Regions from separate parts of the Trujillonella humicola genome, predicted to be linked through region 1. Evidence: riboswitches for the same ligand, from Rfam matches in the RefSeq annotation. Region 1 holds a riboswitch; each other region holds the start of a gene.
What was found. Region 1 has a riboswitch for S-adenosylmethionine ahead of thrC (threonine synthase). Riboswitches for the same ligand answer to the same signal wherever they lie in the genome.
Positions count from the first base shown of each region.

Region 1 (7,734 bases):
CCCCCCCCCCCCCCCCCCCCCCCCCCCCCCCCCCCCCCCCCCCCCCCCCCCCCCCCCCCCCCCCCCCCCCCCCCCCCCCCCCCCCCCCCCCCCCCCGCTAGAGGGAGGCGCGGACGGCCTGGGCCCAGCCCTCGCCCATGGGGGCGCCGGTCACCGCGGCGTTGGGGACGGCGGCCAGCCGGTCGGCCATCCCGTCGACGGCGGCACCGTTCGCGGTGATCCACAACCGGCCGACCGCCGGCGCCATCTCGAGGTCGCTCACGCTGTCGCCGATCGCCACGGCGTCGGACGGGTCGAGGCCGCGCCGCTGCAGGTCCCAGGCGATCGCCAGGCCCTTGGAGATGCCGCGGGGCATGAGGTGGTAGACGCGCGGCGGCATCGCCTCCGGGGCCAGCGTCATGCGGGACGTCGAGGTGATCGACCCGTTGTCGTTGAGCGTGAGCCAGCCGAAGCCGCGGCCGGCGAGGTCGGCGTCCACCTCGAGCGGGTCGACCCGGCCGCGCAGCAGCGCGTCGGTCTGGTGCGTCGTGTGCCAGGGGTCGTGCCACTCCAGCCGGCCGGGGTGCCGCGCGATGAGGTCCTCCACGACGCCGGCCTCGGCCATCACGTCCATCGGCGTCCGGCCGTCGTGCTCTGCGGGCAGGTCGCCGGTCAGCCGGTGGGTGGCGCGACCGCCGTCCCAGCTCACGACCGAGCCGAGCTCGGCGACGGCGCCGTCGGCGGCGAAGATCCGCGCGGCCTCGACCACCTGCTCGAAGGTGCGCCCGCTGACCAGGACCAGCGCGACCCCGGCGCGGTGCAGGTCCAGCAGCGCGGCCGCCGGGTCGGCGGTGAGGTCCCGGCCGGACGTGTGCCAGAAGGAGCCGCGCGGGCCCACCATCGTGCCGTCGAGGTCGGTGTAGACGATGCGCGTGGCCACCCGCGCAGTCTGGCCGTGCACGGGCAACGCGACCCCGCCGGGTAGGGTGACGGGCGTTCCACTCATCCAGAGGGGCAGAGGGACACGGCCCGACGAAGCCCCGGCAACCGCCGTCCGCGCGTCCGCGTGGCGGCAGGTGCCAATTCCGTCCCGCGCGGCTCGACGGCCCGACGCGGGGAAGATGAGGAGGTAGTCGTCGCATGACCCTGACCGCTCCCGGTTCTGTGCAGGCCGACCCGTCCGCCGGTGGCCCGGTCCCCCCGTGTCCGGCGCGGGGCCTGGTCTGCCGCAACTGCGGCGCCACCTTCGGGCTGATCGCCGAGCACGCCTGCGCCCAGTGCTTCGGCCCGCTGGAGGTCGACTACGACCCCGAGCTGATGCGGGCGGTGACCCGGCAGCAGATCGAGGCCGGCCCGCAGAACATCTGGCGCTACGCCGCGCTGCTGCCCGTGGGCCAGGACCCGGCCGACCGGGTCTCGCTCGACCCCGGCATGACCCCGCTGGTGCGTGCCGACCGGCTCGCCGCGGAGCTGGGCCTCACCGGCGGCCTGTGGGTCAAGGACGACTCGGCGAACCCCACGCACTCGTTCAAGGACCGCGTGGTGAGCCTGGCGGCCACCGCCGCCAAGGGGCTGGGCTACGCGAAGATCGCGGCGGCCTCCACCGGCAACCTGGCCAACTCGGTCGCCGCGCACGCCGCCCGCGTCGGGCTGCCGTCCTACGTCTTCATCCCGGCCGACCTCGAGCCGGGCAAGGTCGTGCAGTCGGCCGTCTACGGCCAGACGCTGGTCGCCGTCGACGGCTCCTACGACGACGTCAACCGGCTCACCAGCGAGCTCGCCGAGACCGACGAGTTCGAGGACACCGCCTTCGTCAACCAGAACGTCCGGCCCTACTACGCCGAGGGCTCGAAGACGATGGGCTACGAGATCGCCGAGCAGCTCGGCTGGCGCATCCCGGCGCAGGTCGTCATCCCGATGGCGTCGGGGTCGCTGCTGACCAAGGTGGACAAGGCCTTCCGCGAGCTCGCCGCCGCCGGCATCGTCGAGGACTCGGACTGGACGGTCTTCGGCGCCCAGTCGGCCGGCTGCGACCCGATCGCCACCGCGTTCGACAACGGCTGGGACGTGGTCAAGCCGGTCAAGCCGACCGGCATCGCGAAGTCGCTGAACATCGGTAACCCCGCCGACGGTCCGTACGCGCTCGACGCCATCCGCCGCACCGGTGGCTCGGTCGGACGGGTCGGCGACGACGAGATCGTGCAGGGCATCCGCGACCTGGCCCGCACCACCGGGGTGTTCGCCGAGACCGCGGGCGGGGTGACCGTCGCCGTCCTGAGGCAACTGGTCGCCGACGGCCGGCTGGACCCGGCGAAGGAGACCGTCGTCCTCAACACCGGCGAGGGGCTCAAGACCCTCGACCCGCTCGAGCCGGTCGTCGGTCCCACGCATCGGGTCGAGCCGTCGCTGCGGTCGGTCCGGTCGGCGGGCCTCATCGCCTGAAGGGCTGCTCCGTCGCCCGACCGGGTGGCGGAACGAGGTCGTCCGTCACGATGCGCTGACGTCGCGTGCCGGACCGATGTGTCCGATCTCTCTTTGTTGTAGCTTCTCGCGCGGTTCGAGTTCCACGCACGTGTCCGACGGGCGGAAGAGCGAGTAACCCGGGTCCCGGCATCCACGGGAACCGTCCGCACGCACGAACGTGGGAGCACACGTGGCACAGGGCACCGTGAAGTGGTTCAACGCCGAGAAGGGCTTCGGCTTCATCGCCGTCGACGGCGGCCAGGACGTCTTCGTCCACTACTCGGCCATCCAGATGGACGGCTACAAGAGCCTCGACGAGGGCCAGCGGGTCACCTTCGAGGTAGTCCAGGGCGAGAAGGGCCCGCAGGCCGACGGCGTCCGCGTCGCCTGATCCCTCTGCGGAGGCCCGGTCCCCGTTCGCGGGGGCCGGGCCTCTGGCGTGTCGGGGTGGGGCTCCCGCGGCCCGCTCTGCGGGCGGTTTCCCCACGATGCGGGCGCGATCCGGCCCGGACCGTGCCGAAGCAGCCCGCAGAGTGCCGGCCGGGAACAGCGGCTGCACGGCCCCCGTTCTTGCACTCGGCAGGTGCGAGTGCCAGACTTCGGGTTGGCACTCGACAGTGCCGAGTGCCAATCAGGTCGGAACGGTGAGGCACTGGAGCGCGGGCCGACGGAGCGCCCGCCGCGCTGGTGTCGTCCGTCGCGGGCGCCGAACCCGGCCGTGCAGCGATCCATGCATGGAGGACATCACCACATGGCCAAGATGATCGCCTTCGAGGAAGAGGCGCGCCGCGGCCTCGAGCGGGGCATGAACACCCTCGCCGACGCCGTCAAGGTGACGCTCGGCCCCAAGGGCCGCAACGTCGTCCTCGAGAAGAAGTGGGGCGCCCCCACGATCACCAACGACGGTGTGAGCATCGCCAAGGAGATCGAGCTCGAGGACCCCTGGGAGAAGATCGGCGCCGAGCTGGTCAAGGAGGTCGCCAAGAAGACCGACGACGTCGCGGGTGACGGCACCACCACCGCCACCGTGCTCGCCCAGGCGCTCGTCCGCGAGGGTCTGCGCAACGTCGCCGCCGGCGCCAACCCGATGGCCCTCAAGAAGGGCATCGAGAAGGCCGTCGCCTCGGTCACCGAGTACCTCCTCTCGACCGCCAAGGACGTCGAGACCAAGGAGCAGATCGCCGCCACCGCGTCGATCTCCGCCGCCGACCCGGCCATCGGCGAGCTCATCGCCGAGGCGATGGACAAGGTCGGCAAGGAAGGCGTCATCACCGTCGAGGAGAGCAACACCTTCGGCCTCGAGCTCGAGCTCACCGAGGGCATGCGCTTCGACAAGGGCTACATCTCGCCCTACTTCGTGACCGACACCGAGCGCATGGAGGCCGTCCTCGACGACCCGTACGTGCTCGTCGTCAACTCGAAGATCAGCTCGGTCAAGGACCTGCTCCCGCTGCTGGAGAAGGTCATGCAGTCGGGCAAGCCGCTGGCCATCATCGCCGAGGACGTCGAGGGCGAGGCCCTGGCGACCCTGGTGGTCAACAAGATCCGCGGGACCTTCAAGTCCGTCGCGGTGAAGGCCCCCGGCTTCGGTGACCGCCGCAAGGCCATGCTGGCCGACATCGCCATCCTCACCGGTGGCCAGGTCATCAGCGAGGAGGTCGGCCTCAAGCTCGAGAACGCCGGCGTGGACCTCCTGGGCCACGCCCGCAAGGTCGTCGTCACCAAGGACGAGACGACGATCGTCGAGGGCGCCGGGGACAGCGACCAGATCGCCGGCCGGGTGAACCAGATCCGCGCCGAGATCGAGAAGTCGGACTCCGACTACGACCGCGAGAAGCTGCAGGAGCGCCTGGCCAAGCTGGCCGGTGGCGTCGCCGTCATCAAGGCCGGCGCCGCGACCGAGGTCGAGCTCAAGGAGCGCAAGCACCGCATCGAGGACGCGGTGCGCAACGCCAAGGCCGCCGTCGAGGAGGGCATCGTCGCCGGTGGTGGCGTCGCCCTGGCGCAGGCCACCGCGGTCGCGTTCGAGAAGCTCGAGCTCGAGGGCGACGAGGCGACCGGTGCCAACATCGTGCGCGTCGCGCTCGAGGCGCCGCTGAAGCAGATCGCCATCAACGCCGGCCTCGAGGGTGGCGTCGTGGCGGAGAAGGTCCGCAACTCCGACACCGGGCACGGCCTCAACGCCGCCACCGGCGAGTACGTGGACCTGGTCGGCGCCGGCATCATCGACCCGGCCAAGGTCACCCGCTCGGCGCTGCAGAACGCCGCCTCCATCGCGGCGCTCTTCCTCACCACCGAGGCCGTCATCGCCGACAAGCCGGAGAAGGCCGCCCCGGCCATGCCCGGTGGCGACGGCGGCATGGGCGGCATGGACTTCTGAGTCCCGCCTAAGTGCTGCCCTCGGTGGCACCAGCACGTCCCGGCAGGGGCGGTCCGCTTCGGCGGGCCGCCCCTGTCGGCTGTCTGGACCCCGACGGGCTGCCGGAGCGATGTCGCGGGACCGGCCATCCTGCGCGCCGTCGTGGCCGTCCGCGGGACAACGCTCGCGTTCCCCGGGCCGTCGGCGAGTCACTCGGGTGGGGTGGACAGCGGCACCCGCCCCTGGAGGCCGAGGCCTCGTGCCCCGGTCGGGGCGCCCGACGACACGAGTCGTCCGGCTCATGTCGACGCGGCGTGACCGGGCGACAGGACGTGAAACGGGCCGAGGGCCCTCGCCTGGCTGGCCTGTTCGGCTTTTAGTGCTGATGTAGGGGCACATTGTCCGACCCCCTCGGTATGCTCACACAGAGCGACCGAGGGGGTCGGTCTCTGTCACGGGGGTGTTCTTGGCGGATCACACGGTTGCGTGCGCTCGCGACGGCCACGCCGAGTTCCGCGTGGTGAAGAAGGGCCAGCGCGCTGGGGCGCAGCGGTTTGCCTGCGTCGCGCCGGACGGCAGCACCCACATGTTCGCCGTTCCGCTGGACGAGCCGGCCTCGCGTGACCGGCGGCGCAAGCACACCGTCAACTGCCCGACGCCGAGCCACGCCGACAGCCGGGTGCGCTACAAGGGCAAGCGCATCAGCGCCAAGGGGCTGTGGCACCGGTACGTCTGCGTACGGCCGAACGGCTCACAGCACGGGTTCAGCCTGCTCGTTTCGGCGTCCGGCTCGGTTGTCCCGTCGGTGGTTCCACCGCCGGCGTGCCCGGAGCACAAGGGCAGCTCGGTGGTCCGCAACGGGAGCTTCGGCAAGGGGGCCAAGCGCCGGCAGCGGTACCGCTGCGTGCCGGACGACCCCAAGCTGACGCACTACTTCACGCCGCCGCTGTCACGGGAGACGGTGGACCTGGGTGAGGACGCCTGCGCGACCTGCGACGAGCTGCTGTCGCCGCACCGCGGCCCGCTGACCGCCGCGCGGCACACGCCGTGGACGCTGAAGACGATCGTGCAGGCGCTCAACGACCTGTCCCTGGGCGCGAGCTACGCGAGCGTGTCGGTGGCGATGCGCGCCAGCCGCGACGCGGTCGCGGAGCACCTGGCGAACGCGCACGGCATCCAGCTGGCTGCGCCGGCGGGTAGCCCGGAGACCCGGTCCGGCTCGTGGACCCGCCGAGAGGGGCAGACGGCCTGGCACCTGGCCGCCGACCTGGTCGAGCAGTACGCGCCGTTGCTGTTCGGTGAGGTGAGCCAGCGGCTGGTCGCCCGCGAGCAGCGGCTGCGCGCCGCGAACGATGAGAAGCTGGCCGCCGACCCCGACGCGCCGCTCGCCGAGCCGCTGGTCTACATGCTCGACGAGCTGCCGGTGTCCTTCCGTCGCCGCACCCAGGGCGGCCGGTTGCAGCAGAGCTCGTGGAGCCTGCTGGTGGTCGTGGAGGTGCGCTGGCGGCCCGCGCCCGACCCGATGTCCTGGCCGCGCCGGGAGGCGCGGCTGCGGCTGGTACGCGCGTACCCCCGTGCCAATGCCGACGCGTGGAGGCTGGTGCTGGCCGAGCTGCCGGTGCGGCCGGACTTCATCGTCGCCGACTGCGCCGACGCCATCACCAACGCGGTCACGCAGCACTACGGGGCCAACGCCGTCGGGCTCATCCCGAGCCTGTTCCACGTCCACCGCAACATCCGGGCCGCGCTGATGCAGTTGGCCGGCACCACGGCCACCGTGGGCGACCGCAAGTCGCTGGTCGGCCCGCTGGCCAAGCACCTGGATCTGCTCACCCGCGACGAGCTGCTCGGCTTCGATGCTGACCGGTGGAAGGTCTGGTGGGACGAGCTGGTGGACCTCGTCGCGCAGCTGCCAGCTCCGACCTCCGGGGTGGTCGCGCAGCGCGGGGAGTACGAGGGCCGCATCGCGGCGGCGCTGCCGCTGCTGCGCAGCCACCCGCACCTGCCCGCGTCGAACGCGGCCGTGGAGATCCAGCACCGCAAGGCGTTGGAGCCGTTCCTTCTCAACCGCCGGCACCTGTACCGCAACCTGGCCCGCACGAACTTCCTGTGCGACCTTGCGGTCTGCCGCAGCCAGGGCGCGTTCACCGACCTGGACGCGGTCGCCAAGAAGATCCGCAAGGCCAACGAGGCCGCCCGCGGCTGGGCGCCCGCGCCCCGTCAGCTGGCCGACACGCAGCCACGGGTGCTCACCGCCGCCGGCAAGCCGGTCGCCACCTACTCGTCGCTGCTCAACCCGCTGCTGGTGGCCGCGCTGGCCAAGCAGCGGCTCGCGGGCACGGCGACCCCGCAGCCGTCCGGGAGCGTGCCGACACCGAGGTCGCCGTCTGGCAGCACGCCGTCGAAGAAGCTGACCGGAGGCGCGTCGTGAGGCTCACTGAGGCGCAGCACGACGCCTTCCGGCTGCTCACCCGGCGGCCGTTCCTCGTGCTCGACACCGAGTACACGCCCGATCCCGACGGCGACGGCAACCGGATCATCTCCATCGCCGTCGTCCCGGTCGTCAGCGGCCGCCGGGAGGCCCGCCGCGAGCTGTACCGGGAGATGGACCCCGGCGTGCCCATCCACCCGCGCACGACCGCCGTGCACGGATTCACCGACGCCGATGTGGCCGGCAAGCGCGGCTTCGCCTGGTACGCGCCGGCCATCCTCGCCGCGCTGTCCGAGCCGGACGCTGTCGTCGTCGGGCACACCAGCGCCGACGTGCGCGCGCTGCTGTCGGAGATGGAGCGCCTCGGCGGTGCGACCGCCGAGGGCGTCGCCCTTCCCGAGCGGCCGTTCATCGACACCAGCACGCTGCCCCGCCTGCTGCGCTACCCCGGTGTGAGCAACCGCGGCCCGGTCAGTCTGAGCGCGCTGTGCCAGCTGACCGG
Region 1 covers NZ_JBJNRJ010000004.1:1-7,734, forward strand. Annotated here, with positions in the region: gene ACK586_RS03290 (HAD hydrolase family protein) at 98-919, opposite strand; SAM riboswitch class I at 979-1,107, shown strand; gene thrC (threonine synthase) at 1,120-2,421, shown strand; gene ACK586_RS03300 (cold-shock protein) at 2,633-2,833, shown strand; gene groL (chaperonin GroEL) at 3,194-4,822, shown strand; gene ACK586_RS03310 (hypothetical protein) at 5,388-7,232, shown strand; gene ACK586_RS03315 (3'-5' exonuclease) at 7,229-7,734, shown strand, end outside.

Region 2 (7,734 bases), on a different contig from region 1:
TCGAGGCGGCGCGGGCCGGTGAGGCGGGCAAGGGGTTCGCGGTGGTGGCCAACGAGGTGAAGGAGTTGGCGCAGGAGACGGCGAAGGCGACCGAGGACATCGCGCGGCGGGTGCAGGCGATCCAGGGCGACACGACGGCGGCGGTGGCCGCGATCGGGCAGATCAGCTCGATCGTGGCGCAGATCGCCGACCGGCAGACCACGATCGCCTCGGCGGTGGAGGAGCAGACGGCGACGACGAACGAGATGGCGCGGTCGGTGAGCGAGGCGGCGCAGGGGTCGGGTCAGATCGCCGACAACATCACCGGGGTGTCGACGGCGGCGGAGTCCACGACGCAGGCGCTGACCCAGACCCGGACCGCGGTCGACGAGCTGTCCCGGATGGCCGCGGACCTGCGCACCACGGTGGGCCGCTTCAGCTACTGAGGAGGGTCCTCCCTCGGCGAGATCTGCACACTCGTCACCATCGGCCGCTGATGGCGTCCACTGTGCAGATCTCGCCGGGGGAGCCGGGGCCGGCCGTCAGCGGGCCAGGCGGGCGCCGAGACCGGCCAGCCGCTCGGCCGCCTCGCCGAGCACGTCGTCCTTCTTGCAGAACGCGAAGCGCACCAGCGACGGCGCGGCGTCCTGGTCGTCGTGGAAGACCCGCACGGGCACCGCGACCACCCCGGCCAGCTGCGGCAGGTCCCAGCACAGCGCCATCGAGTCGGTGTAGCCCAGCGGCGCGGCGTCGGCGGTCACGAAGTACGTGCCGTCTGGCCGGTTGACGGCGAAGCCGGCGGCCTCCAGGCCGGCCACGAGCAGGTCCCGCTTGCGCGTCAGGTCGGCCCGCAGGCCGTCGAAGTACTCGTCGGGCAGGGCCAGCGCCCGCGCCACCGCCGGCTGGAACGGGCCGCTGCCCACGAAGGTGAGGAACTGCTTGACCGCCCGCACGGCGGCCACCAGCTCGGTGGGCCCGTGCACCCAGCCGACCTTCCAGCCGGTCACCGAGAACGTCTTGCCCGCGGAGCTGATGGTCAGCGTCCGCTCGGCCATCCCCGGCAGCGACGCGATCGGCAGGTGCGCGACGCCGTAGGTCATGTGCTCGTAGACCTCGTCGGACACCACGACCGCGTCGTGCTCGGCGGCCAGCCGGGCGACCAGTTCCAGCTCGGCCCGGGTGAAGACCTTGCCGGTGGGGTTGTGCGGGCTGTTGAGCAGGACGACGCGGGTGCGCGGGGTGAACGCCGCCCGCAGCGCCGCCTCGTCGACCGCGAAGTCCGGCGAGCGCAGGACGACGGTGCGGCGCGTGGCACCGGCGAGGGCGATGGTCGCGGCGTAGCTGTCGAAGTACGGCTCGAAGGTGACCACCTCGTCGCCCGGCGTGGTGAGCGCCAGCACCGCGGCCGCGATCGCCTCGGTGGCCCCGACGGTCACCAGGACGTCGTCCGGGTCGACCCGCAGGCCGCGGAAGCGCGCCTGGTGGGCGGCCACGGCCTCGCGCAGCGCCGGCACCCCGGGCCCGGGCGGGTACTGGTTCGCGCCGCCGCGGATGGCCGCGACGGCGTCCTCCAGCAGCGAGGCCGGCCCGTCGGTGTCCGGGAACCCCTGCCCCAGGTTGACCGCCCCGGTGCGCACCGCCAGCGCCGACATCTCGGCGAACACCGTGGTGGCGAAGGGCTGCATGCGCTCGGTCAGCGCGGCGCGCGGCAGGGTCACGGCGGCCAGTCTCCCAGGCCCGCCCGGCGGTGACCTAGACTCCCTGGCGGTCCTGAGCGCCAGCGTCAAGCCCCGGCTCGCTGGCCGGCAACCCTCTCCGTCGCGGGGTGCTCCGGGTGACGACCAGACCTGGACACCGTGTCCCGGTAAGGACGAGGAGGTCGCCGGTGGTCCCGAGGCCGCTCGCCTCCGCACCGGACCGGCACGGTGTCGCGCCGACCGACCGCGCACGCCGGTGCGCCCGCTCCCAGGGAGAACCATGACCCTCGTCCACAGCCGCCGCAGGGGCCGGCTGCCCGCCGTCGCCCTCGTGGCCCTCGCCGGCCTCACCGCGTGCGCCGACAGCGACTCCGGTGGTGGGGGTGGCGGGGACGGCGGGGACTCCGCCGGCTCCGTCATCGTGATCACGCCGAACCCGGTCGGGGGCAACAACTTCCTCGAGCTCGCCATCGAGGGCGCCGAGCGCGTCGCCGAGGAGGAGGGGCTCGACCTCCGGGTCTTCGAGAGCAACGACCCGACGTCGATCCAGCAGAACGTCGAGGCCGCCGTCCGCGAGCAGCCCGACATCATCGTCGGCCTCACCTTCTCGCTGGAGGACGCCTTCGCGACGGTGCCCGCGGACAACCCCGACCAGCAGTTCCTGCTGGTCGACGGCTGCCCGGACCCGCAGCCGGAGAACGTCACCTGCGCCGCCTTCCGCGAGCACGAGGCCGCCTACCTCGCCGGCGTCGAGGCCGGGCTGCTCACCGAGACCGACCGGATCGGCGTCGTCGCGGCGCTGGACACGCCGTTCATCCGCCGCTGGGTCGACCCGTTCCTCGCCGGCGCGCAGAGCGTCAACCCGCAGGTGACCTCCACCCCGCTGTTCGTCGGCGGCGACAACCCCTTCGGTGACCCCGCCCGCGGCGGCGCCCAGGCCCAGGTCCTCGCCGACGGCGGGGCCGACCAGGTGCTGCTGGCCGCCTCGGGCAGCAACGTCGGGGCCTTCGAGGTCGCCGCGGCCGGCGGCTTCCAGGCCTACGGCGTCGACGTCAACGAGTGCGGCTCGGCCCCGGGCCAGGTCGTGGACAACGTGCTGAAGAACGTCGACGTCGCGCTCGCCGAGTCGGTGCGCAACATCCTCGAGGACGAGACCGGCGGCTACCAGATCTACGGCCTGGCCGAGGACGGCGTGGGCCTGACCGCCTTCTCCGACGACCTCGCCGGGTCCGGCTGCCTCATCGCCGACCGGCCGGAGATCGTCGAGCAGCTGCAGGACGTCCGGCAGCAGATCATCGACGGCACGATCACCGTGGACGACCCGGCCGCTGGATGACCGGCACGACCGACCCGGGCACGACCGACCCGGGTGCGCACGACGGCTCGGCCGCGGGGGCTCCCCCCGCGGCCGAGCTGCGCGGCATCACCAAGCGGTTCGGCCCGGTCGTCGCCGTCGACGGCGTGGACCTCGTCCTCGAGCGCGGCACGGTGCACGCCGTGGTGGGCGAGAACGGGGCCGGCAAGTCCACCCTGATGTCGGTGCTCTACGGCCTGCACCGGCCCGACGCCGGGCAGGTGCTGCGCGACGGCCGCGAGGTGCGGCTGTCCTCGCCGCTGGACGCCATCGCCGCGGGGCTGGGCATGGTGCACCAGCACTTCCGGCTGTTCGGCTCGCTCAGCGTGGCCGAGAACGTCGTCTACCGCGCCGAGCCCCGGCGCTTCGGCGTCCTGGACCGGCGGGCCGCCGAGCGCCGGGTGGCGGAGCTGTCGGCCCGCATCGGCCTGGACGTCGACCCCGCCGCCCGCGTCGACACCCTCCCGCTCGGCGTCCGCCAGCGGGTGGAGATCCTCAAGGCGCTGCACCGGCAGGCCGAGGTGCTCATCCTCGACGAGCCGACCGCCGTGCTCACCCCCGGCGAGGTGGACTCGCTGTTCGCCGTGGTCCGGCGGATGGCCGCGCAGGGGACGACGGTCGCCCTGGTCACCCACAAGGTCCGCGAGGTGCTCGAGGCCACCGACCGGGTCACCGTGCTGCGCGACGGAGCCGTGACCGCGCGGCTGACCACCGCGCGGACCACCGCCGGGGAGATCGTCGAGGCGATGATCGGCCGCGGCCTGGTGCCGGCGGTCAATCCGCGCGGGGCGGTGACCGGCGACCCGGTGCTCGAGGTGACCGGCCTGCGGATGCCGGCCGCGCCCGGCGCCAGCCGCGTGCAGGACGTCTCGCTGCAGGTGCGCTCCGGGGAGGTCGTCGGCATCGCCGGCGTCTCCGGCAACGGCCAGCGCGAGCTCGTGGAGTCCGTGGTCGGCCTGCGCACCCCGCAGGCCGGCACGGTGCGGCTGCGCGGCCGCGACCTGGCCGGCACGGGCGTGCGGGAGCGGCGCCGGCTGGGCATCGCCTACGTGCCCGAGGACCGCCCCGGCGTCGGTACCGCCGCGGCGCTGTCGGTGGCCGACAACCTGGCCCTGGGCCACCACCGCAGCGCCCCGATCGGCCGCCGCGGCCGGCTCTCCCCCCGGGCGCTGCGCAGCCAGGCCGCCGACCTGGTCGCCCGGCTGGGCGTCAAGACCGCCGGCACCGCCGTGCCGCTGAGCTCGCTGTCGGGCGGCAACGCCCAGAAGGTGGTGCTCGCCCGCGAGCTGCACCACGAGGCGCCGCTGCTCGTGGTGGAGCAGCCGACCCAGGGGGTGGACGTCGGCGCGGGGGAGGAGATCCACCGGCTGCTGCTGGACTACCGCGCCCGGGGCGGTGCGGTGCTGCTGGTCTCCTACGAGATCAGCGAGCTGCGCGCGCTGGCCGACCGGGTCCTGGTGATGCTGGACGGCGCGGTGACGGCGGAGCTCGACGCCGCGGAGGCCACCGAGGAGGCGCTCGGCGCGGCGATGGTGCACAGCAGGGCGGGGGCGGCGGCCGGCGCGACGGCCGCCGGGGGAGGGACGACGTGACCGCGCTGGCGCAGCGGCTGCGGCTGCAGGCCCCGGCCGCCCTGGTCCCGCTCGGGGCCGTCGGGGTGGCCCTGCTGGTCGGCGCGGTGGTCATGCTCGCGGCCGGGGTCGACCCGCTGCGCGGGTACGACGCGATGGTCCGCGGCGCCCTGAGCGTCAGCAACATCGACTTCGCCGTCGCCGGGTTCACCGCCATCCTCGCGATGTCGCTGGCCTTCGCGATCCCGGCGCGGATGGGCGAGTACAACCTCGGCGGCGACGGGCAGCTGGTGGCCGGCGGGATCGCGGCGGCCGCCGTCGCCCTGTTCGTGCCCGGGCCGGCCGCGCTGCTGCTGCCGCTGTGCGTGGTCGCCGGGATGCTGGCCGGCGGGGCGCTGGCCTCGGTGTCCGCGCCGCTGTCGACCCGCGCCGGCGTGCCGGTCATCATCTCGACGTTGCTGCTCAGCACGCCGATGGTGGCCCTGACCTCCTACCTGGTCCGCTACCCGATGGCCCAGCAGGGGTCGCCGGTGCCGCAGACCGAGCGGCTGCCCGACGCGGCGCACCTGCCGGCCTTCCCCGGCATGACCTACACCAACGCCGGGCTGGTGCTCGTGGTCGCCGTCCTCCTGGTGGCCGTGTACGTCGACGCCCGCACCCCGGCCGGCTACGAGATCCGGGTGGCCGGCGCCAACCGCGGGTTCGCGGCCTACGGGGGGCTCTCGGTGCCGCGGCTGACCCTGGGCGCGCTGGGGTCGGCCGGCGCGGTGGCCGGCCTGGCCGGCGCGGTGATCGTGATGAGCCAGCCGTACCGCTTCATCGACGGAGCGCTGACCGCTCCCGGCTACACCTTCGCCGGCGTGGCCGCCGCGCTGCTGGCCGGGGGCCGGCCGGCGCTGCTGCCACTCACGGCGGCGCTGTTCACGATCCTGTCCGTGGGTGCGGCGGGCATGGAGCGCGACGTCGACGTGCCGCGCCAGCTCGGCCAGGTCCTGCAGGCCGTCGTCATCCTCGTGCTGGCGCTGCGGGTGCTGGCCGGGCGCTGGCTGGCCGCCCGCGCCCGCCGCGCGGCCGGGGGGAGGGCCTGACGTGGACGTGTTCACCCTGGCGTTCGTCGCCGCCGTCCTGACCTCGACGGCGCCGGTGCTCTACGCCGCGCTCGGCGGGGCGCTGTGCGGCCGGGCCGGCGTCTTCAACATCGCGCTCGAGGGGCAGCTGCTGTGGGGCGCCTTCACCGCGGTCGCGGTGAGCTGGTGGAGCGGCAGCGCCTGGCTCGGCGTGCTCGCCGCCGTCGTCTCCAGCGCGGTGTTCAGCCTGGTGCTCGCCCTGGGCGCCGTCAGCTGGCGGGCCGACCCGATCATCGTCGCCGTCGGCATGAACCTGCTGGCGCTGGGTGCCACCGGCTTCGTCATGCGCGAGGCGCTGGGTGCCACCGGCACCTTCGCGCCGCAGGGCCTGCAGGGGCTGCCCGACCTCGACGTCCTGGACGGCGTGCCGGTGCTCGGCGACGTGTTCGGCCGGGCCACCGTCCTCGTGCCGCTGGCGGTCGTGCTCGCGGTCGCCCTGTCGCTGTGGCTGTCGCGGACGTCGGTGGGCCTGCGGTTGCGCGGGGTGGGGGAGCACCCGGAGGCGGCCACCAGCCTCGGCGTCCCCGTGACCCGGTACCAGGCGGCCACCGTGGTGGTCGCCGGCGCGCTGTGCGGGCTCGGCGGGGCGCAGTTGTCCCTGGGCACGGTCACCGCCTTCACCGAGAACATGACCGCCGGCCGCGGCTGGGTCGCCGTCGCCGCGGTGATGCTCGCGGTCAACCGGCCGCTGTGGGTGCTCGGCGCCTGCCTGCTGTTCGGCGCCGCCGAGGCCTGGGGCTTCCGGCTGCAGGGCCTGGGCCTGCCCCAGCAGCTCACCGACGCCGCCCCGTACCTGGTCACCCTCGTGGTGCTCGTGCTCTCCCGGGTCCGGGTGCGCCGCCGGCTGCGCGCCGCCGACCCCCTCGCCGCGGAGAGCGCCGCCCACCCCGAGGCCGTCGTCCACCCCGAGGAGACCCGATGACCACCCCCGCAGCCCCCCGCCGGGTCGTCGTCGACACCGACACCGGCATCGACGACGCCCTGGCCCTGCTGTGGCTGGCAGGCCGCGCCGACGCCGAGATCAGCGCGGTCACCTCGGTGTTCGGCAACTGCTCGGTCGACGACGCGCTGCTCAACATCGAGTACGTCATGCGCCTGGCCGGGCTGGGCGACGTCCCGGTCGCCGCGGGCGCCGCCGGGCCGGTGGACGGCCGCCCGGCGCACCTGGCGCCCTACGTGCACGGGGACGACGGCATGGGCGACCTCGGCCTGGACCGCAAGGCACCGGACGTCGTCGGGCCGAGCTCGGCGGAGTACCTGGTGGAGCTCGCGAACTCCGCACCGGGGGAGTACGATCTGCTGCCCCTCGGGCCGCTGAGCAACGTCGCGCTGGCGCTGGAGCTCGACCCGCTGGTGCTCACCAAGTTCCGGTCCACGGTGCTGATGGGCGGGTCCGGGCCGTTCCCGCCGCTGGGGGTCACCCAGACCGTCGACGCCAACGTCGCCAACGACCCGGCCGCGGCCCGCGCGGTGTTCGCGGCCCCGCGCAGCGACCTGGTCATGGTCGGGGTCAACGTGGGCGGGCAGACGATCGTCGACGAGTCGGCCGTGCAGGTGCTGCACCGCAGCGGCACGCCGGTGGGGGAGTTCTGCGCCGCGGCCCTGGAGTCCTACATGGACTTCTACCAGTACGCCTGGGGACGGCGGGTGTCCCCGGCCTGGGACGGCCTGGCCGCCGGGCTGCTCGTCGAGCCCCGCTGGATCACCGGCGCGGTGGCCGGCCCGGTCGCCGTCGTCCCGGACGGGCTGCTCTCCCGGGCCCACCTGCTGCAGACCGCCGACGGGCTGCCCGTGCCGTTCGCGCAGGAGGAGGCGCGCACCGCTCCGGCCACGACCGTGGTCACCGGCGTCGACGTCGCCGGCTTCCTCGCCGACTTCGTCGGCGTCCTGGCGGGCACGCGGGGGGCGGCGCGATGAGCACCGTGCTCGAGCCCGGCGACGTCTGGGCCTACCTGGCCGGCCGCGGCCTCGTGCCGGCCGGCAGCACCGGCACCGTCCGCGAGGTC
Region 2 covers NZ_JBJNRJ010000014.1:1,433-9,166, forward strand. Annotated here, with positions in the region: gene ACK586_RS09715 (methyl-accepting chemotaxis protein) at 1-425, shown strand, start outside; gene ACK586_RS09720 (pyridoxal phosphate-dependent aminotransferase) at 522-1,697, opposite strand; SAM riboswitch class IV at 1,746-1,856, shown strand; gene ACK586_RS09725 (BMP family ABC transporter substrate-binding protein) at 1,957-3,012, shown strand; gene ACK586_RS09730 (ABC transporter ATP-binding protein) at 3,009-4,622, shown strand; gene ACK586_RS09735 (ABC transporter permease) at 4,619-5,689, shown strand; gene ACK586_RS09740 (ABC transporter permease) at 5,691-6,650, shown strand; gene ACK586_RS09745 (nucleoside hydrolase) at 6,647-7,645, shown strand; gene mtnK (S-methyl-5-thioribose kinase) at 7,642-7,734, shown strand, end outside.
Region 2: another riboswitch for S-adenosylmethionine. It lies ahead of ACK586_RS09725 (BMP family ABC transporter substrate-binding protein); the one in region 1 lies ahead of thrC (threonine synthase).

Region 3 (7,734 bases), on a different contig from region 1:
ACCGGGCCAGGCGGTGCAGCGAGGCCATGCTCGGCTGGGCCCGTCCGCGCTCCAGCTGGCTGAGGAAGGGCTGGGAGAGGCCGGCCCGCTCGGCCAGGGCGACCAGGGTGAGCCCCTGCCGCAGGCGGCGGTCGCGGATGCGCCGGCCGAGTCCGTCGTCGTCCGCCCCGCACCCGCCGGCCACGCGCCCATCGTGCCGCACCGGGGATGCCGGTCAGCCGATCGCGATGGACTCCAGCCGGGAGCGCAGGAAGCCGCCGGCGGTCACCGGCTCGTAGTCGGTGGGGCCGGCGGCCGCGGTGGGCAGCGGCTCCACCACGACGTCGGGGTCGGCCTCGTGGAAGAACACCAGCGACAGCAGCTCCTCGGTCGGGATGCCGGCCGGCGGCGGCAGCACCCGGTGCATCGTCGAGCGCCACCGGTCACCGGTCCAGCGGGCCAGCAGGTCTCCGGTGTTCACCGTGAGCGCCCCGGGCACGAACGGCGCGTCCACCCACTCCCCGGCGGGCGTGCAGACCTGCAGGCCACCCGCGCCCGGCTCCCGGTCCAGGATCGTGAGGGTGCCGAAGTCCGAGTGCGGCCCGATCCGGAACTGGCCGTCGGCGACCGGGCCCACCGCGGCCCGCGGCGGGTACCAGTTCAGGTTCACCGACCAGGGCGGCGCGGCGCAGCGGGAGGTGAAGAAGTCCGCGGGCAGCCCGAGCGCCGTGGCGAACACCTCGAGCAGGTCGTCGGCCAGGGCGCCGGCGGCCGCGGCGAACGCCTCGCCGGCGGCCCGGAGGCCGGGCAGCTGGCGGGGCCACACGTTGTGCCCGTACCAGCCCGCCTCGAGGGTGCCGGCCAGCCGGGGCGGGAGCGCGTCGGGCCCGAAGGTCCAGGACTCCTTGAGGTCCGGTGGGGTGTCCAGGCCCTCGGAGGCGCCGTTGGACTCCGCGCCGGGCGGGATCCAGCCACGGCCGCCGACCCGGCAGGCGTGGCGGACCTTGGCCTCCACCGGCAGGGCGAAGAAGCGCCGGGCCTGGGCGCGGACACCGGCCAGCAGCTCCGGCCGCAACCGGTGCCCGGTGACCAGCAGGAAGCCCACCTCGGCGAGCGCCCGGTCGACCCGGTCGGCGACCCGTGCCCTCCCGGCGGCGTCCCCGCCGTACCAGTCGGTCAGGTCGACGAACGGGACGGTGGGTTCGGGCACGGGGGTCTCCTCGCGGACGGCGGTGCTGCCCCGCGATCGTGCGCCGCTCGTGTTGCCGCCCCGTTGACGCAGCGAGACCCCTGCGTTGCGACCGGCGCCGGGCCGCGCGAGATCTGCACACTCGGCGCCATCAGCGCCTGATGCCGACGAGTGTGCAGATCTCGTCGAGGAGGCCTCAGGTGCCGAGGAGCTCGCGCACCAGCGCGCCGACGGCGTCGATCTCGATGAGGAACCCGTCGTGGCCGTAGGGGGAGGAGATCACCCGCAGCGGGACGCCGAGGCCGTCGGCCACCCGCCGCTGCAGCTCCAGCGGGTACAGCCGGTCGCTGTCGACGCCGGCGACGACGGCCCGGGCGGTCACGCGGGCCAGGGCCGCCTCGACGCCCCCGCGGCCGCGGCCGACGTCCCAGGTGTTCATCGACTCGGTGAGCACCACGTAGCTGCCGGCGTCGAAGCGGGCGGCCAGCTTGTCGGCGTGGTGGTCGAGGTAGGAGGCGACGGCGAAGCGGCCGTCGTCCTGCACCACCTGGCCGAAGCGCTCCTCCAGCTCCAGCGCGCTGCGGTAGGTGAGGTGCGCGATCCGCCGGGCCACGCCGAGCCCGGCGACCGGCCCGGGACCGGGCAGGTGGTCGCCGCCGGCCCAGGCGGGGTCGCTGCGGATCGCCGCCTGCTGCGTGGTCTGCGTGCCCAGCTGGTCGGCGGTCACCGCCGCCCCGGAGGCGAGGAAGACCAGACCGCCGACGCGGTCGGGGTGCGCGACCGCCCACTCCAGCGCCCGCATGCCGCCCATCGAGCCGCCCGTCACCGCGGCCCAGCGGCCGACGCCGAGCGCATCGGCCAGCGCCGCCTCCACCGCGACCTGGTCGGCGACGGTCACGGCGGGGAAGCGCGAGCCCCAGGGGGCGCCGTCGGGCGCGGTCGAGGACGGGCCGGTCGTGCCCTGGCACCCGCCCAGCACGTTCGCGCAGACCACGAACAGCCGGTCGGTGTCCAGCGGCGCGCCCGGCCCGACCAGGCCGTCCCACCAGCCCGGGGTGGGGTGCCCCGGGCCGGCGGGCCCGGCCGCGTGGCTGTCGCCGGTCAGCGCGTGCTCGACCAGCACCGCGTTGCCGCCGTCCGGGGCGAGCGTCCCCCACGTCTCGTACGCGACCCGGACCCCGGGCAGCACCCCGCCCCGCTCCAGCGCGATCGGCCCGTCCAGGTCGAGGAAGAGCCGGTCCCCGACCGGGTCGCCGTCCCGCCAGCCGCCGGGGCGCGCGAGGGTCCGGGGCGCGCGCCCGGCGTCCCGGACCCCGGTCACCTCACGCCTCCCCGCTCACGACGACTTGGCGGCGCGGAAGCCGGCCTCCAGGTCGGCGAGGATGTCGTCGATGCCCTCCAGGCCGACCGCGAGGCGCACCAGGCCCGGGGTGACGCCCGTGGTCAGCTGCTCCTCGGGGGTCAGCTGCGAGTGGGTGGTCGACGCCGGGTGGATCACCAGGCTGCGGACGTCGCCGATGTTGGCCACGTGGCTGTGCAGCTCGAGCGCGTCGACGAACCGCTTGCCGGCCTCCACCCCGCCGTGCAGCTCGAACGTGAGCACCGCGCCGGCGCCGCGCGGGGCGTACTTCTGCTGGGCCGCGTGCCACGGGGAGGACTCCAGCGCGGGGTAGTTCACCCGGTCGACGGAGTCGTGCCCCTCGAGGAAGCGGGCCACGGCCAGGGCGTTGGAGACGTGCCGCTCCATGCGCAGCGACAGCGTCTCGATGCCCTGGACGACGAGGAACGCGTTGAACGGGCTGATGGCCGGGCCGAGGTCGCGCAGCAGCTGCACCCGGGCCTTGAGCGCGTAGGCCGGGGCGCCGAGGTCGGCGTAGACGACACCGTGGTAGGTCGGGTCGGGCTCGGTGAACCCCGGGAACTTGCCGCCGGTCCAGTCGAAGTTCCCCGAGTCGACGATCAGCCCGGCGATGGCGGTGCCGTGGCCGCCCAGGTACTTGGTGGCCGAGTGGACGACGACGTCGGCGCCGAACTCGATCGGCCGGATCAGGTACGGCGTGGCGATGGTGTTGTCGACGATCAGCGGCACGCCGTTGCGGTGCGCGACCTCGGAGACCGCGCTGATGTCGAGGATGTCGCCCTTGGGGTTGCCGATCGTCTCGGCGTAGAAGGCCTTGGTGTTCTCCCGGACCAGCGACTGCCAGTTCTCCGGGTCGTCGGGGTCCTCGACGAAGGACACCGTGACGCCCAGCTTCGGCAGCGAGTGGTGCAGCAGGTTGTAGGTGCCGCCGTACAGCGACGCCGAGGCCACGACGTGCGACCCGGCCTCGGCGATGTTGAGGATCGCCAGCGTCTCGGCGGCCTGGCCGCTGGAGACGGCGAGCGCGGCGACGCCGCCCTCGAGCGACGCGACCCGCTGCTCGAGCGCGTCCTGCGTCGGGTTCATGATCCGCGTGTAGATGTTGCCCATCTCGGCCAGCGCGAACAGGTCGGCGGCGTGCTGGGCGTCGCGGAACTGGTAGCTGGTCGTGGCGTAGATCGGCAGGGCGCGGGCGCCGGTCGTCGGGTCGGGGCTCGTGCCGGCGTGGATCTGCCGGGTCTCGAAGCTCCAGCTCTGCGGGTCGGTCATGCGCCGGTCTCCTCTCGGTCGGGAGACCCGGCGGCGCACCGGAGACTCCGTCTTGCCGGGCGGCGGGCGCCGTCCGACCGGCTCTTCCCCTGGAGCACCTCGGACGGAGTAGAGGTTGCCGGGCAGCCAGCCAGGTGCTTGTCACTGCCTCTCGTGAGCCACCTCAGAACATAACGCCCCACGCGCCCCGCCCGGTACAGGGGTCGGACGGATCAGCCCGTCGGCGAGGGCCCGCCGGTACCCGTCGGCGTGCCGGTCCCTCCCGGTTCCGCGGGGGTCCCCGTGGGCGTGGTGGGCGCCCCGGTCGGCACCCCGGTCGGATCCGTCGGCTGCCCGTCCTCCTCCTCGGCGCCCTCGCCGGTGCCGGTCGGGGTGGGTGCCGGCGTCGTCGTCGTGCCCGGAGCGGGCGCCTCCGTCGTCGGCGCGGTCGTCGTGGGCTCGGTCGGCGTCGGGTCCAGGGGCGCGGGCACCACCGGCACCTCGCCGGTGTCACGGGCCGGCGAGGTGCCGGTCGTCTCCGGCCGGACGTACAGGTAGAGGATCCCGAGCGCGACGAACAGCACCGCCAGGACGACGGTCGACGTGCGAGCGCGCCCCAGCCGGCGCGGGATCGCGGCCCACCAGCGGCGCGGTCCCTCGGCGGGGGCGGTGCTCACCTGCGGTGCGGGGGCGGTGGGCCGGGTCCCGTCCGCGCGCGGGCGGTCGGCGCTCACCGCTGCTCACCGGCGCTGAGCGCGCCGGGCTCGGCCGAGCCGTCGGAGGCGGTCGGCGGTGGCACGCTCAGGCCCTGCCGGCGGAAGGCGAGCACCACCCGGGCACGCAGGTCGCGGCCGACCTCGAACTGCTTGCCCGGCAGGGTCCGGGCGACCATCCGCACGTTGACCTCGTCCAGACCGAGGCTCTCCACGCCCATGACCGACGGCGGGTCCAGCAGCAGCGGGTGCAGGCGCGGATCGTCGAAGGCCTCCCGGCCGACCGTCCGGAGGATGTCGTTGACCTGGTTGACGTCGACGCTGGCCGGCACCGGGACGTCGACCACCGCGCGGGCCCAGTCCCGGGAGAGGTTCACGACCTTGACGATCTGACCGTTGGGCAGCGTGACGACCTCGCCGTCGGGCGAGCGCAGCCGGGTGACCCGCAGCGTGACGTCCTCGACGGTGCCGGTCGCCGGGTCGCCGCCGCCCACCACCTGGATGGAGACGACGTCGCCGAAGCCGTACTGCCGCTCGGTGATGATGAAGAAGCCGGCGAGCACGTCCCCGACGATCCGCTGGGCGCCGAAGCCGAGGCCGACGCCGAGCACCGTGGCCGGGGCGACCAGCCCGGTGACCGGGACGCCCAGGCGGTCGAGCACGAAGAAGACCGTGACCGCGTAGATCAGGACGACGAGCGTCCAGGTGATCACCTGGGTCAGCGAGTGCCGGTGCTTGGCGGCCTCGGAGCGCACCAGCGCGTCACCGCCGGTGGACCGGCGGTCGATGCTGTCGGTGATCTTGCTGCCGGTCCAGGCCACGAAGCGGGCGAGCAGGACCGAGGCCAGGATGATCAGCACGATCTCCAGCCCGCGGCCGGCGAGCCACTCCAGCAGGTCCTCCAGCGGTTGCACGCCGGTCCTCTCAGCAGTCGGGTACGCCGTCGTCCACCCTCCCGCCCTCCCGCCGAAGTGGCCACTCCGGCGGGAGGCGCTCAGCGGGGTTCGACGAACAGCGAGGCCGCGGAGCGGCCGATGCGGCCGGTGGTGTCGAACAGGTCGGCGAAGCACTGCGCCACCCCGCCGGGCCCCAGCGAGCTGGTCGCGTCCATCGCCAGCCACTCGCCGGCGGGCTGCCGGTACAGCGACACGGTGAGGTCGACGTTGGCGAAGGTCGCCCGCGCCCAGTCCTGCTCGGCGGAGATGCCGCTGGCCGCGTCGGTCATCACCAGCAGGTGCTCCAGCGGCGTGATCGGCTCGCCGGCGACCAGCGGGACCAGCGGCCGGGTCCAGGCCGCGGCGGGACCGGGGGAGTCGAAGGAGCCGGCGGTGAACCGCCACTCCAGCGCCCGGTGGTAGGCGACGTCGGTGCGGAAGACCCCGGGGACCTCGGCGCGGCCGGCGTCGGGGCCGGTCGGGTGCGGCGCGTCCGGGGCCAGGACGTCGACGGGGGAGACTGGGCGGGTGCGCATCCGCCAGGCGGTGGCGCGCATCCGCGCCACGCCGCCGGCCGAGAGGGTGGCCTCCACGAGCTCCACCCGCCGGCCGGGGCGCAGCACCCGCCCGCCGACCCGGACCGGGCCCACCGGCACCGGCCCGAGGATGTCGAAGGCCAGCCGGACGGTCTGCGCGCCGGGCACGGTGCCGGTCCGCTCGACCTCGCGGGCGAGCAGCGCGGCCGGTGGGCCGGCGTGCTGGACGTCGTCCTCCCAGGGGCCGATGGTGAGGGCGGTGGCCAGGAGGTCCTCGCCGCCGGGGTGGCGGCCGTCGGGGAGGTAGAGGGCAGGGGGCAGGTCCACCGCGGCAGTGTCGCCGGTCAGGCGGTCGGCCCGTCGCGGCGGGCCAGCCACAGCGCGGCCCCGACCCACGCCGCCGCGGCCAGCGTGGCGAGCACCCAGATCCAGCGCAGCGGTTCCCCGGCGGTCGACAGCACGAGGAGGACGGCGACCACGAGGACCGCGCCGGAGAGCGTCAGGGACCGCAGCAGGACGTCGACCGTCCCGGGCCCGGGGACGGCGACGAACACGACGACGGCGACGACGAGGAGGAAGGCCGCGAGCGCGGCCAGGAACACCGAGGCGACGCCGTACTGCGCCGGCAGCGCGATGCCGGCCAGCCCGAACAGGACCGCGGCCAGGGCCAGGAGCAGGAGCGTGCGCCGCCGGCGGGGCGACCACGGCGGGCGCGGGTAGGTCACGGGTCGAGGGTCCCTGCTGCCGGCGCGCGGCGCATCAGCCCACGGGCCGGGACACGGGCGCACCCGACGGGCGGCTCGCCGGGGCGGTAGGGGGCACGGGACAGGACGGGGACTACATTTCCGCGGTGCCCACCGCCGTCCGTCCCGGGCTCGGCTACGCGGCGACGATCGGGGCGGCTGCCCTGTTCGGCGTCAACGGGACCGTGTCCACCCTCGCCCTGCAGGCCGGTGTCGAGCCCACCCGGCTGGTGGCGCTGCGCTGCGGCGGCGCCGCCCTGGGTCTGCTCGCGCTGCTGGCGGTGCTCGCCCCGGACCGGTTGCGGCTGACCTGGCGGGAGGTCCCGTTCCTCGCGCTCTTCGGCGTGGTCGGCGTCGCCCTCACCCAGTTCCTCTACTACGTGGCCATCGACCGGCTGCCGGTCGGGATCGCGCTCGTCTTCGAGATGACCGCCCCGGTGCTCATCGCGCTGTACGTGTGGCTGGTGCGCCGCGAGCAGGTGCGCAGCCGGCTGTGGGCGGCGCTGGGGCTGTCGCTGTCGGGGCTGCTGCTGGTCGCGCAGGTGTGGGAGGGCGGCGGGTCGCTGTCCGCCACCGGGGTCGCCGCCGCGCTGGGTGCCGCGGTCTGCCTGGCGACGTACTACCTGATGGGGGAGCGGGGGACGACGAGCCGCGATCCGGTCGCGCTGACCTGCTTCAGCTTCGTCGCCGCGGCCCTGTTCTGGTCGGTGGCCGCACCCTGGTGGGAGTTCGACGCCGGCGTGCTCGCCGAGCCGGTGCCGGTCTCGGTCGGCTCGCTGGAGGTGCCGCTCGGCGTCCTGGTGGGCTGGATCGTCGTGTGCGGGGCGATCCTGCCGTTCTGGCTGTCGATCGGTGCGCTGCGGCACCTCCCGCCGACGACCGCCGGGCTCGTGGCCACCGTGGAGCCGGTGTTCGCGTCGGTCGTCGCGTGGCTGTGGGTCGAGCAGGTGCTGACCGGCTGGCAGGTGCTGGGCGGCCTCGTCGTCCTCACCGGGATCGGCCTGGCCCAGACCGCGCGATCGGTCCCCGAG
Region 3 covers NZ_JBJNRJ010000043.1:22,763-30,496, forward strand. Annotated here, with positions in the region: gene ACK586_RS18515 (helix-turn-helix domain-containing protein) at 1-184, opposite strand, end outside; gene ACK586_RS18520 (isopenicillin N synthase family dioxygenase) at 215-1,189, opposite strand; gene metX (homoserine O-acetyltransferase MetX) at 1,365-2,489, opposite strand; gene ACK586_RS18530 (bifunctional o-acetylhomoserine/o-acetylserine sulfhydrylase) at 2,505-3,797, opposite strand; SAM riboswitch class IV at 3,841-3,956, opposite strand; gene ACK586_RS18535 (Rv3103c transmembrane domain-containing protein) at 4,010-4,510, opposite strand; gene ACK586_RS18540 (mechanosensitive ion channel family protein) at 4,507-5,403, opposite strand; gene ACK586_RS18545 (thioesterase family protein) at 5,484-6,287, opposite strand; gene ACK586_RS18550 (hypothetical protein) at 6,305-6,685, opposite strand; gene ACK586_RS18555 (EamA family transporter) at 6,811-7,734, shown strand, end outside.
Region 3: another riboswitch for S-adenosylmethionine. It lies ahead of ACK586_RS18530 (bifunctional o-acetylhomoserine/o-acetylserine sulfhydrylase); the one in region 1 lies ahead of thrC (threonine synthase).